4 regions of the Paenibacillus swuensis genome follow, and region 2 is predicted to be linked to each of the others. Evidence: riboswitches for the same ligand, from Rfam matches in the RefSeq annotation. Region 2 holds a riboswitch; each other region holds the start of a gene.
The links. A riboswitch is a leader RNA that binds a small molecule or an ion and turns the genes downstream of it on or off. The one in region 2 is predicted to bind cyclic di-AMP.
Positions count from the first base shown of each region.

Region 1: linked by a shared signal. The riboswitch ahead of SY83_RS08740 (C40 family peptidase) and the one ahead of SY83_RS06550 (resuscitation-promoting factor) in region 2 are both predicted to bind cyclic di-AMP.
Region 3: linked by a shared signal. The riboswitch ahead of SY83_RS03435 (hypothetical protein) and the one ahead of SY83_RS06550 (resuscitation-promoting factor) in region 2 are both predicted to bind cyclic di-AMP.
Region 4: linked by a shared signal. The riboswitch ahead of SY83_RS19670 (CAP domain-containing protein) and the one ahead of SY83_RS06550 (resuscitation-promoting factor) in region 2 are both predicted to bind cyclic di-AMP.

Region 1 covers NZ_CP011388.1:1,996,537-1,998,737, reverse strand. The annotation lists gene SY83_RS08745 (UvrD-helicase domain-containing protein) at 1-645, shown strand, start outside; cyclic di-AMP (ydaO/yuaA leader) riboswitch at 734-880, shown strand; gene SY83_RS08740 (C40 family peptidase) at 925-1,677, shown strand.
Region 2 covers NZ_CP011388.1:1,516,954-1,519,154, reverse strand. The annotation lists gene SY83_RS06555 (TatD family hydrolase) at 1-657, shown strand, start outside; cyclic di-AMP (ydaO/yuaA leader) riboswitch at 837-1,033, shown strand; gene SY83_RS06550 (resuscitation-promoting factor) at 1,289-2,201, shown strand, end outside.
Region 3 covers NZ_CP011388.1:803,791-805,991, reverse strand. The annotation lists gene SY83_RS03440 (helix-turn-helix transcriptional regulator) at 1-802, shown strand, start outside; cyclic di-AMP (ydaO/yuaA leader) riboswitch at 834-978, shown strand; gene SY83_RS03435 (hypothetical protein) at 1,087-2,196, shown strand; gene SY83_RS03430 (GNAT family N-acetyltransferase) at 2,201-2,201, opposite strand, start outside.
Region 4 covers NZ_CP011388.1:4,358,712-4,360,912, reverse strand. The annotation lists gene SY83_RS23390 (hypothetical protein) at 1-483, opposite strand, end outside; cyclic di-AMP (ydaO/yuaA leader) riboswitch at 628-769, shown strand; gene SY83_RS19670 (CAP domain-containing protein) at 786-1,433, shown strand; gene SY83_RS19665 (hypothetical protein) at 1,573-1,869, shown strand; gene SY83_RS19660 (FUSC family protein) at 1,988-2,201, shown strand, end outside.

The sequences.
Region 1 (2,201 bases), 480 kb from region 2:
GAGTTCCCCGTCGTGTTCCTGATCGGCGCGTCCGAGGGCATTCTGCCGCACAGCACAGCGCTCCTTGAAGCGCAGAAGGCTGAGGCGGGGCGGAGCCCCTCGGACCGCGGCAAGAAAGCGGCGCGACCTCCCGCACGCGCCGCCGGTTCCGCGCCCGCGAACGCGGACGACGGCGAGGCCGCCCTCGAAGAGGAGCGGCGCCTCGCCTATGTCGCGATCACGCGCGCGAAAGAGCAGCTCTACATCGCCTCGCCGGCGTGGTATCGCGGCAAGAAGACCGAAGTGTCGCGGTTCCTCCGCGACGCCTTCGCTGCCGCCCGCCCGGCGGGCGCCGCAGCCGCTGCAACGGCTGCGCAGTCCAAGAGGCCGCGCGGCGAAGCCGCGGCCTCCTTGCCGAAGGCGCGCGCGATCAGCCCCGCCGCGCCTTCACCTAAACCGACGCCTGCCGCAGCAAGGGCAGGCGAGGTCACCTCACGCGAGATGACGCTCGCGTGGTTATGTACGGACACAAACTGCAAGGCGTGGTCGAAGATTATATCGTATGATGACGCGAACCAGTCCGAGAAGTCCTGCCCTTTATGCGGCGCGGCGATGCGGCGGGGAAGCAAAGAGGTACAAACACGCATTCAACCGCAGTATTACTAAAGACTGGAAAATCTGTAACCTATGTTCAATAAATGGTCACAGAGTGAGTTGTTACCGTGTTGTAACCCTTTGCGGGGGTATGCTATCATAACAAAAAATGCCGAATCCGTTACAGCAAAAGTAACGGTACGGGGGACGATTTACTATGGGGTGAAGGCTTGCCGATGATTGCGAGCACAGGGAAACCTATTCCCGAACCCGACAACTAACCTCGGAGGCTTATAGGAGGAACATTTTTTGAAAAAGATGTACAGAAGTATGGTTTTGTCATGTGCAGTATTGGCTTCGGCTATTGCTCTCCCCGTTGTATCACAGGCTGCGGTAAATGTGCAGGTGAACGACAATCTCGTGAAATTCAACAGCGATGCGAAGCCTTTCCTTTACGGAAGCCGAGTGCAAATTCCTTTACGTACCGTATCGGAAAATCTTGGGTTTGATGTGCAGTGGAAGGAAAGCGGTCAAGTGCTGTTAAGCAACGGTGAGAAGAATATCGTGCTCGGTTCGGCCGAAACTGCAACGTCCGCCAAAGGCAAGACATTCGTACCGCTTCGGTTCGTTTCGGAAGAGCTTGGAATCGATGTGGATTGGTTCGGGAAAGTGAATTTGGCCGTAGTGAATGCGGACGGCACCACGAATCCGCCTGTGCTTCACCCTGTGAAGGCGGCATATGATAACAGCGGTTTATCGGACAAGATCCTTAAATCCGCTCGCAGCTATCTGGGCGTTCCTTACAAATGGGGCGGCACAACGACAGCCGGCTTCGATTGTTCAGGATTCATTAACTACATATTTGAGAAGAACGGCGTTTCGCTGCCCAGAACTTCATCTCAAATGTTTAAATCCTCCGGAGAACGCACAGCGCATCCAGAGCCCGGCGACCTGGTATTCTTCGGAAAATCCGGTGTGGACCATGTAGGTGTATACATCGGCAACAACCAGTTCATCTCCGCTTCGAACAACGGGGTAGACGTGGACAGCATGGGAAGCAGCTACTGGGGTTCGCGTTATATCGGTGCCAAAAGCGTAATCTGATTTATATCTTGTTTCTGATTTCATCACTCATTATTGTAGACGTGTGCCTTGAAAAAAAGGTTGCACGTCTTTTTGTTGCTTTTTGATAAGGGATCCTGTATAATGCTCCATTGTAGGTCGATATTCACCCTCTATAGTTTATATAACCTCAAAGCAAGATTATATAACCACAATGTAACATAACCCCTCATTTCAATCCTTTTACAAACCAATCTCACGAATTGTACAGGTGTTTTTCGATTGCTCATACAGAATAGAAAAGCAGGCTAATTCACACTGGCGCGGCCGAGGAGTCGCAAGGATGAAAGAGAGGCAGGGCTTTCATTGTTTTAGAAGCGTAAACTTTGTATCAGCAATCCACTATCTAGGATGCTACACAAACGAACAGACCGGAATGAACCCATTCCGTCTGACACCGAAGGATCATCCCTAATGAAACATAGGGACAGGGGTTCGATTACATGCTTGTACGGTTGCTTTACCCTCAAATACCGAACAAGTTCACCAATATAGCAGTGACCTAC
Region 2 (2,201 bases):
AACCGCGAGACCATACCCACAACAATGAAATTGGCCGAATCCTATGATTTCATTTACGCCGCTGTTGGCTGGCACCCTCAAGATGCAGTTACAATGAAAGCGGAAGATCTCGATTGGATCGAGGAACTGTGTAACCACCCTAAAGTTGTGGCCATCGGTGAAATTGGATTGGATTACTATTGGGATACCTCACCTAAAGACGTTCAGCAACGGGTGTTCCGCGAACAGATTCGCCTTGCCCGTAAAGTCAACAAACCGATTGTTATCCATAATCGGGATGCCCATCAAGATGTTGTACAAATTCTTCGAGAGGAGAAGGCGGAAGAGGTCGGCGGGGTGATGCATTGTTATTCGGGCAGCTGGGAGATCGCGCAAGCTTGTCTGGACATGAATTTCTATATATCATTCGGAGGCCCGGTTACGTTCAAGAATGCCAAACAACCGAAAGAGGTGTTAGCAAGAGTTCCGCTGGACCGATTATTAATCGAGACGGATGCTCCATATTTAACGCCGCACCCGCATCGGGGTAAACGAAATGAAACCGGATATGTGACTTTAGTCGCAGAAGCCGCTTCCCAGATTAAGGAAATAAGTATGGATGAAATAGCCCGAATCACCATGGAAAACGCATGCAAATTATTCTCGATAACACGATAATTGAAGTAAATTAAAGAAAATAGCAGATAATTGAGATAGAAAAGTGGAAAGTATCCATAAATTTCATGTATTTAACCTAATTTAGGCCAAATAAGACTGAAAACAACTTTTACTAATGCTTTACAACATCGTTTCAAACAGAGTATTATACATGTAACTTAATTAAATAAAGTTTTACATTTCTTGTATCGCTGAGTCTTCAGTAATGGAGAGCGGGGGAACCAAATGTACCCGGGAATGGAGAAATCCATCCGGTTATGTTGTTCCATGGGGTGAATACGGGGCTTGCAGCATATTTCATGCGTAAGTATCTGTTAGGGCGACTCTCACGTCCGAATCCGTCAGCTAACCTCGTAAGCGTGCAGAGAGAGGTAACGTCCTGGTGCCTACCATCCCCTATTTATGCGCATTCAGAAGCCCATTGGAAGACGACCTCTACCTAAGGCTTCTTTTTATTTGAATAAAATTCGAATAAGGCTCATAGCTTGGTATATATTGGGGGTGATTCTGACTTTTTTCGTCATCAGAACAACCGGATTTATCGCAGAAATGCAAAAAAATAAACTGATTAGTCACGTCAAATTGTAATGCTTAATGTTGGCGGCGGGGCTTTGAAGGAGGACCGAAATAAGTGGGAAACAGTACTAACGAAACCCATGTTAAACGATCATCCAGCATGTGTTTCGCAATGCGATGGAAGCATGAAAACTTGCGTTTGGTAATCTTGATTACCTTTGTTACAATCGCTGCTTTCATGGGTTTAATGTTGTTAAACGCTTCGGCGACGAAGAGTGTATCGGTAGTGGTCAACGGACAAGAGCAAGTGGTGAAAACCAAGGAATCCGTATTACACAACCTGTTGGATGAACAAGCAATTCAGATCGGATCTTACGATAAGATTTCTATGCCGCTCAGCGCTCCGATTAAGAGCGGGGATAAAGTAGTGATCCAAACCGCGGTGCCGTTCAAGCTCATTGCGGACGGAAAGACTGTAACACTCTATACGACCAGTAAGACGATTCAAAGCGCTCTGGCGGATAATAAAGTAAAGTTGGGCGTTAAAGACCGGATCTGGCCTCCGCTTAACACACCTGTTAAGAAATATATGGGGATTAAGATTGTCCGAGTAAGTAAGGCTTCAACCCAACATAAGTATTCTCTGCCATACACAACCGTGAAGACGGCAGACGCATCTTTACTTAAGGGCAAGACAGCCGTTGTACAGAATGGTAAAGACGGCGTAGTCTACAAAAACTTCGAAAAAACGTATGAAGACGGAAAATTAGTTTCGACGGTCCTGACAAGTAAGACGATTGGGGCGAATGTTGTTCCGAAGGTAATAGCTGTGGGTACAAAGAAACCTGCTCCCGTAGTGGCATTGGCTGCTAAGACGACAAGTTCTTCCATGAATACTATTACCCGCAAAGGGGCAACCTTTAAACCAAAGAAAGTTCTGAACAATGTTACCCTCACTGCTTATGCTGCCGGAGTCGCCTCCACAGGCAAGAGCAAAGGTCACCCGCAATACGGAATTACCGCATCGG
Region 3 (2,201 bases), 710 kb from region 2:
CATCCAGCGGCAGCCGGGCGATCCTTTCATATTTCCGTTGCATCGCCATGAGGATCATTCAGAGCTGCTTCTGATCCTGGAGGGCCGGCTTACGTTTAAATTGAACAATCTGGAGTATACGGTTGGTCCCCGGACGGTCATTTGTTATCCGGAAGGGGCTTGGCATGAAGAAGCTTCACGCGGGGAAGAAGGCTTCCATATGATGTATCTGGGCTTTTCCGGCTTGCAGCTGCAAGGATTGCCGCCGAATCATCTGGCTGACACCCAGACGTCCCCGGTCATTCCTCTGGCTGGTTTGGAGGGGCGGGTAAGGCATTATTTTGACCAAATATGGGAAGAACAGAACAGAATGATGCCTGAAGCACAGTGGATTTCGAATCAGTGGATGGGTACGCTTATCGGGACACTCTGCCGGCGGATGCATCACGATAACGCCAAGCATCAAGCACAAACACAAGATCATAAGCAGACGACAGATCCGGTAGCTTCAGCGAAACGTTACATACAAGAGCAATATCACGAACCGCTGACGCTGAAAGACCTTGCGAGAAGGACTTTTCTAAGCCCGCATCATCTGTGCCACCGATTTAAGGAAGAGACCGGAATCAGCCCTATTCAATATTTGATCCGTTATCGAATGGATGTGGCGAAGCAATACCTCACCCACACGGACTATCGAATGGACCGAATCGCGGATCTGGTCGGCTACCAAAGTGACACCTATTTTCAAAGCGCGTTCAAGAAGTGGACCGGTTTCACACCGGGCGAATACCGCAAATTACAATCGGAAACAGGGCTATAGCAGGATTGACATACTATTCCATTCGTTCTAATATAAACATACGCTTAATCTCTGGTCCGATGGATCATGAAGAGCGGGGGAACCATTACGTGGGGCGAATCATTCATGACCTGAATGTAGGGTACCATCTTACCCGAGTCCGTCAGCTAACCTCGTCAGCAGTAGATGGGTCTGATTAATGTTTAGTTGAACTCCGAGACCCTTGTTTTAAGGGTCTTTTTGCGTTTGAAACGACCCGTACGCGTGAACATAGATCGAATCCAGAACAGAAGGAGGCTTGCCTTATGGCTGAGGTGAAAAGGATAACAAATTTCGACAATTACACGATGATTCCCGAACCGGACAAGGAACAGCTCCGAAAGATTCAAGATAAGTTTAGTTACAGGTTAAACGACTACTATGTAAATCTGATTCAGTGGGAAGACCCGAAGGACCCGATCCGCAAGCTGTTAGTTACGCCTAGCGAGATCCTGTCCGAATACGGGATGATGGATGCGAAGGGATACAGCCTGGAACAGGCGCCGGGCTGCATGGTGATTTATCGAACCACGGCATTATTGAGTATCACAGAGGATTGCGGAGCAGAGACGTTACCTGGATTGAAATATATCGCAGCGAATACGGAAATCAACAGCGTCATTATTACGGGCGCGGACAGCTTCAGACCTGCCACGGAACGGTTGCACCAGCTGCTTAGCCGTCTGCGCGACATGAAGCATGTGCATGTGATTCGTCTGCGCACGAAGATGACGTCGTTCAATCCGAAGCGAATTTCGGAGGATATGGAGCTTCTGTACACGCTTCATGATTTCTCCACGCCGGAGCAACGAATTTACATCTCCAATCATGTAAATCACCCGCGGGAGCTTACAACGGACGCGATCCGGGCTTTCCGGGCGCTACATGACGCGGGGGTTATTCTCAACAACCAAACTCCGATTCTTAAGGGTGTCAATGATGATCCCGTTGTACTGGCAGAATTATTAGATAAGCTGTCCGGCGCGGGAGTAACCCCTTACGACTTCTTCGTCAACCGGCAGGTCAAGGGAAATCACGAGTTTGTACTTCCGCTGGAGGAAGTGTATCAGATCGTGGAAGAGGCCAAGTATCGGACTGTAGGTTCCGGCAAAGGGGTACGTCTTTCCATTAATCATCGATCCGGCAAAATGGAGATTATGGCGATTAATCAAGGGAAAGCATACTTGAAGTATTATCGGTCCCGGAATGACCAAGAGGGCATCCTCATTCTCGATTGCCCTCCGGGCGCCACGGAGCTGGATGAGCTTCAAAATGACGAGTTGGCTCGGCGGAAGCTTCAGCGCAATGCGGCAACAGAACCGCTCGCATCTGAAAATTCCGATTCAGAGACATCCTCTGAGATTGGGGTTCTCTAGAATTT
Region 4 (2,201 bases), 2.2 Mb from region 2:
GGAGTTGCCGGAGATGAGTCTGCCGTTCACGCGCAGTTCATAAGCAACGCTGCTTCCGATAGGGACCCCGGATACGGACCGGATGCGGCCGCCTACGCCGAATTGTACCTGGCCGGTATTTTGCAGGGCTTGGTACAAAGTCAACCCGGGATAATACCGAATGCGGTAACTATTCCGAATATAAGGATAGGCCTGACCGCCGTCGATGACGACAGTTACAAAGGGGTTCTGCCCCGGGAACGGCGGTGGAGGAAACGGACCGGGTCCTGGACCCGGACCCGGAAACGGCGGTGGAGGGAAAGGCCCTGGACCCGGACCTGGCCCTGGACCTGGGAATCCGCCGCCTCCCGGAAACCAGCCTAAGCCAGGTATATATATACCTCCGCCAATAATGCCGCCGCCGATGCCGGTTGTGCCGAATTGAGTTTCTTGCGTCGGAACTATTCCGCGTTCTTGCGAGAATTCAGAATCGTAATTTACCATTGTGCATAACTCCTTTACCGGTAGTCAGTCATGGTATACGATATGCGGGCTATAGCGGATGGGTGTTTGTACCTGTTCGCATTACCATTATTTAACCAATGAAACGCTTCCGAAGTCATGTTAAGCTGTTTCTTGTCCGAGAACACAACATAAAGGCCGAAGCTCTTAATGAAGCACGGGGAACCCATGTATTTGGATTTGGGGTGAAGCCGATCTTTCCGCGGCGGGGCATTCTCTTTTCGTCCTAACCCGACAGCTAACCTCGCAGGCCAATTCGAAGGGAGAAGGATTTTATGAAGTCTATGGACTTTAAGAAACTGGCTTTAACAGGTATTATTGCTTTAACTCCAATTTTGGGAGCAGGCGCAGCGATGGCTGCAAACGCGAATTATACGGTGGCAACACAAGATACAATGTATCTGATCGCTAAACGGAACGGTGTCAGCTTAACCGCGTTAATTCAAGCGAATCCGCAAGTGACGAATCCGGACATTATTTGGCCGGGGATGAAGCTTAACATACCGCAAACAGGACAATCTGTTACACAACCGAACACGAACATTCAACAACCGTCTGCCAACAAAGGGTCTTTGGAACAGCAAGTCGTTACGCTTGTGAACCAAGAGCGTGCTAAAGCGGGTTTAAGTCCTTTAGTTTCAGACGCGCCATTGGCGAAAATGGCTTATGACAAAGCCGTTGACATGGAAAACAATCGTTATTTCGATCATAATTCTCCGACGTACGGATCTCCGTTTGATATGATGAAAACTTACGGAATTCAGTACAACACGGCCGGCGAAAATATTGCAACAGGTCAAACTAGCGCACAACAAGTGATGACGGATTGGATGAACAGCCCGGGACACCGCGCGAACATCTTAAACAGCGGCTTCACGAAGATCGGTGTAGGCTATTATCAAGGTGAGTGGGTACAGGAATTTATCGGATAATTTCATAATATGATCATGAAAGACCGTCCTTGGCGGTCTTTTTTCTTTAGATGCAGCGCTAAATTGTTTCATTTGTGATTTATGTGGTTAATACTTTTAGATGGTCGAGGACCAAATCCATTTAAAGGGTGTGTTCAATATGGTAAACACAATTCATTTGCACCGTTCCGGAGAGCACGTTCTGGAAGCGGGCACCTATATCAGCGAGAACGGCGTGAAAAGTCAATTTTCAACGGGAGCTACGTTCCCGGCATGTCCTGCGGATGACACGCCAACCACCTGGAGACACAGTGAGCACGAGCATCGTACGGGAGACCGCGTGACGGAGACCGGCGAATATATATGTTCCGCAGGAGAGACAAGATCATTCGAGAAGGGTGCCTACTTCCCGGTTTGTCCCGTTAGCGGTGAAGGTACGCTATGGAAGCATGTGTAACATCTAATTAAACGGAGAGTGCCCTGGGGGCGCTCTTTTTTTGCATTCCGTCTGTTTTGCATGTAGAATAGGTGGGTTAGTCCATACTATAGATATAATGGAAAGGGGATCATCAATGGTGACGTTAGGGGCAAGAGTATTCAAAACGGGAGTCGCTGTCGCTCTCGCCCTGTATGCCAGCACTTTGCTAGGCTTGAATCCTCCAATCATAGCAGCCGTTGCTGCCTTATTCGCCATGCAGCCGTCCATATACCGGTCTTGGCGCTATTTCCTTGAACAGCTTCAAACGAATACCATAGGCGCTACGTTGGCTTTAATCGCCGGTTATTTCT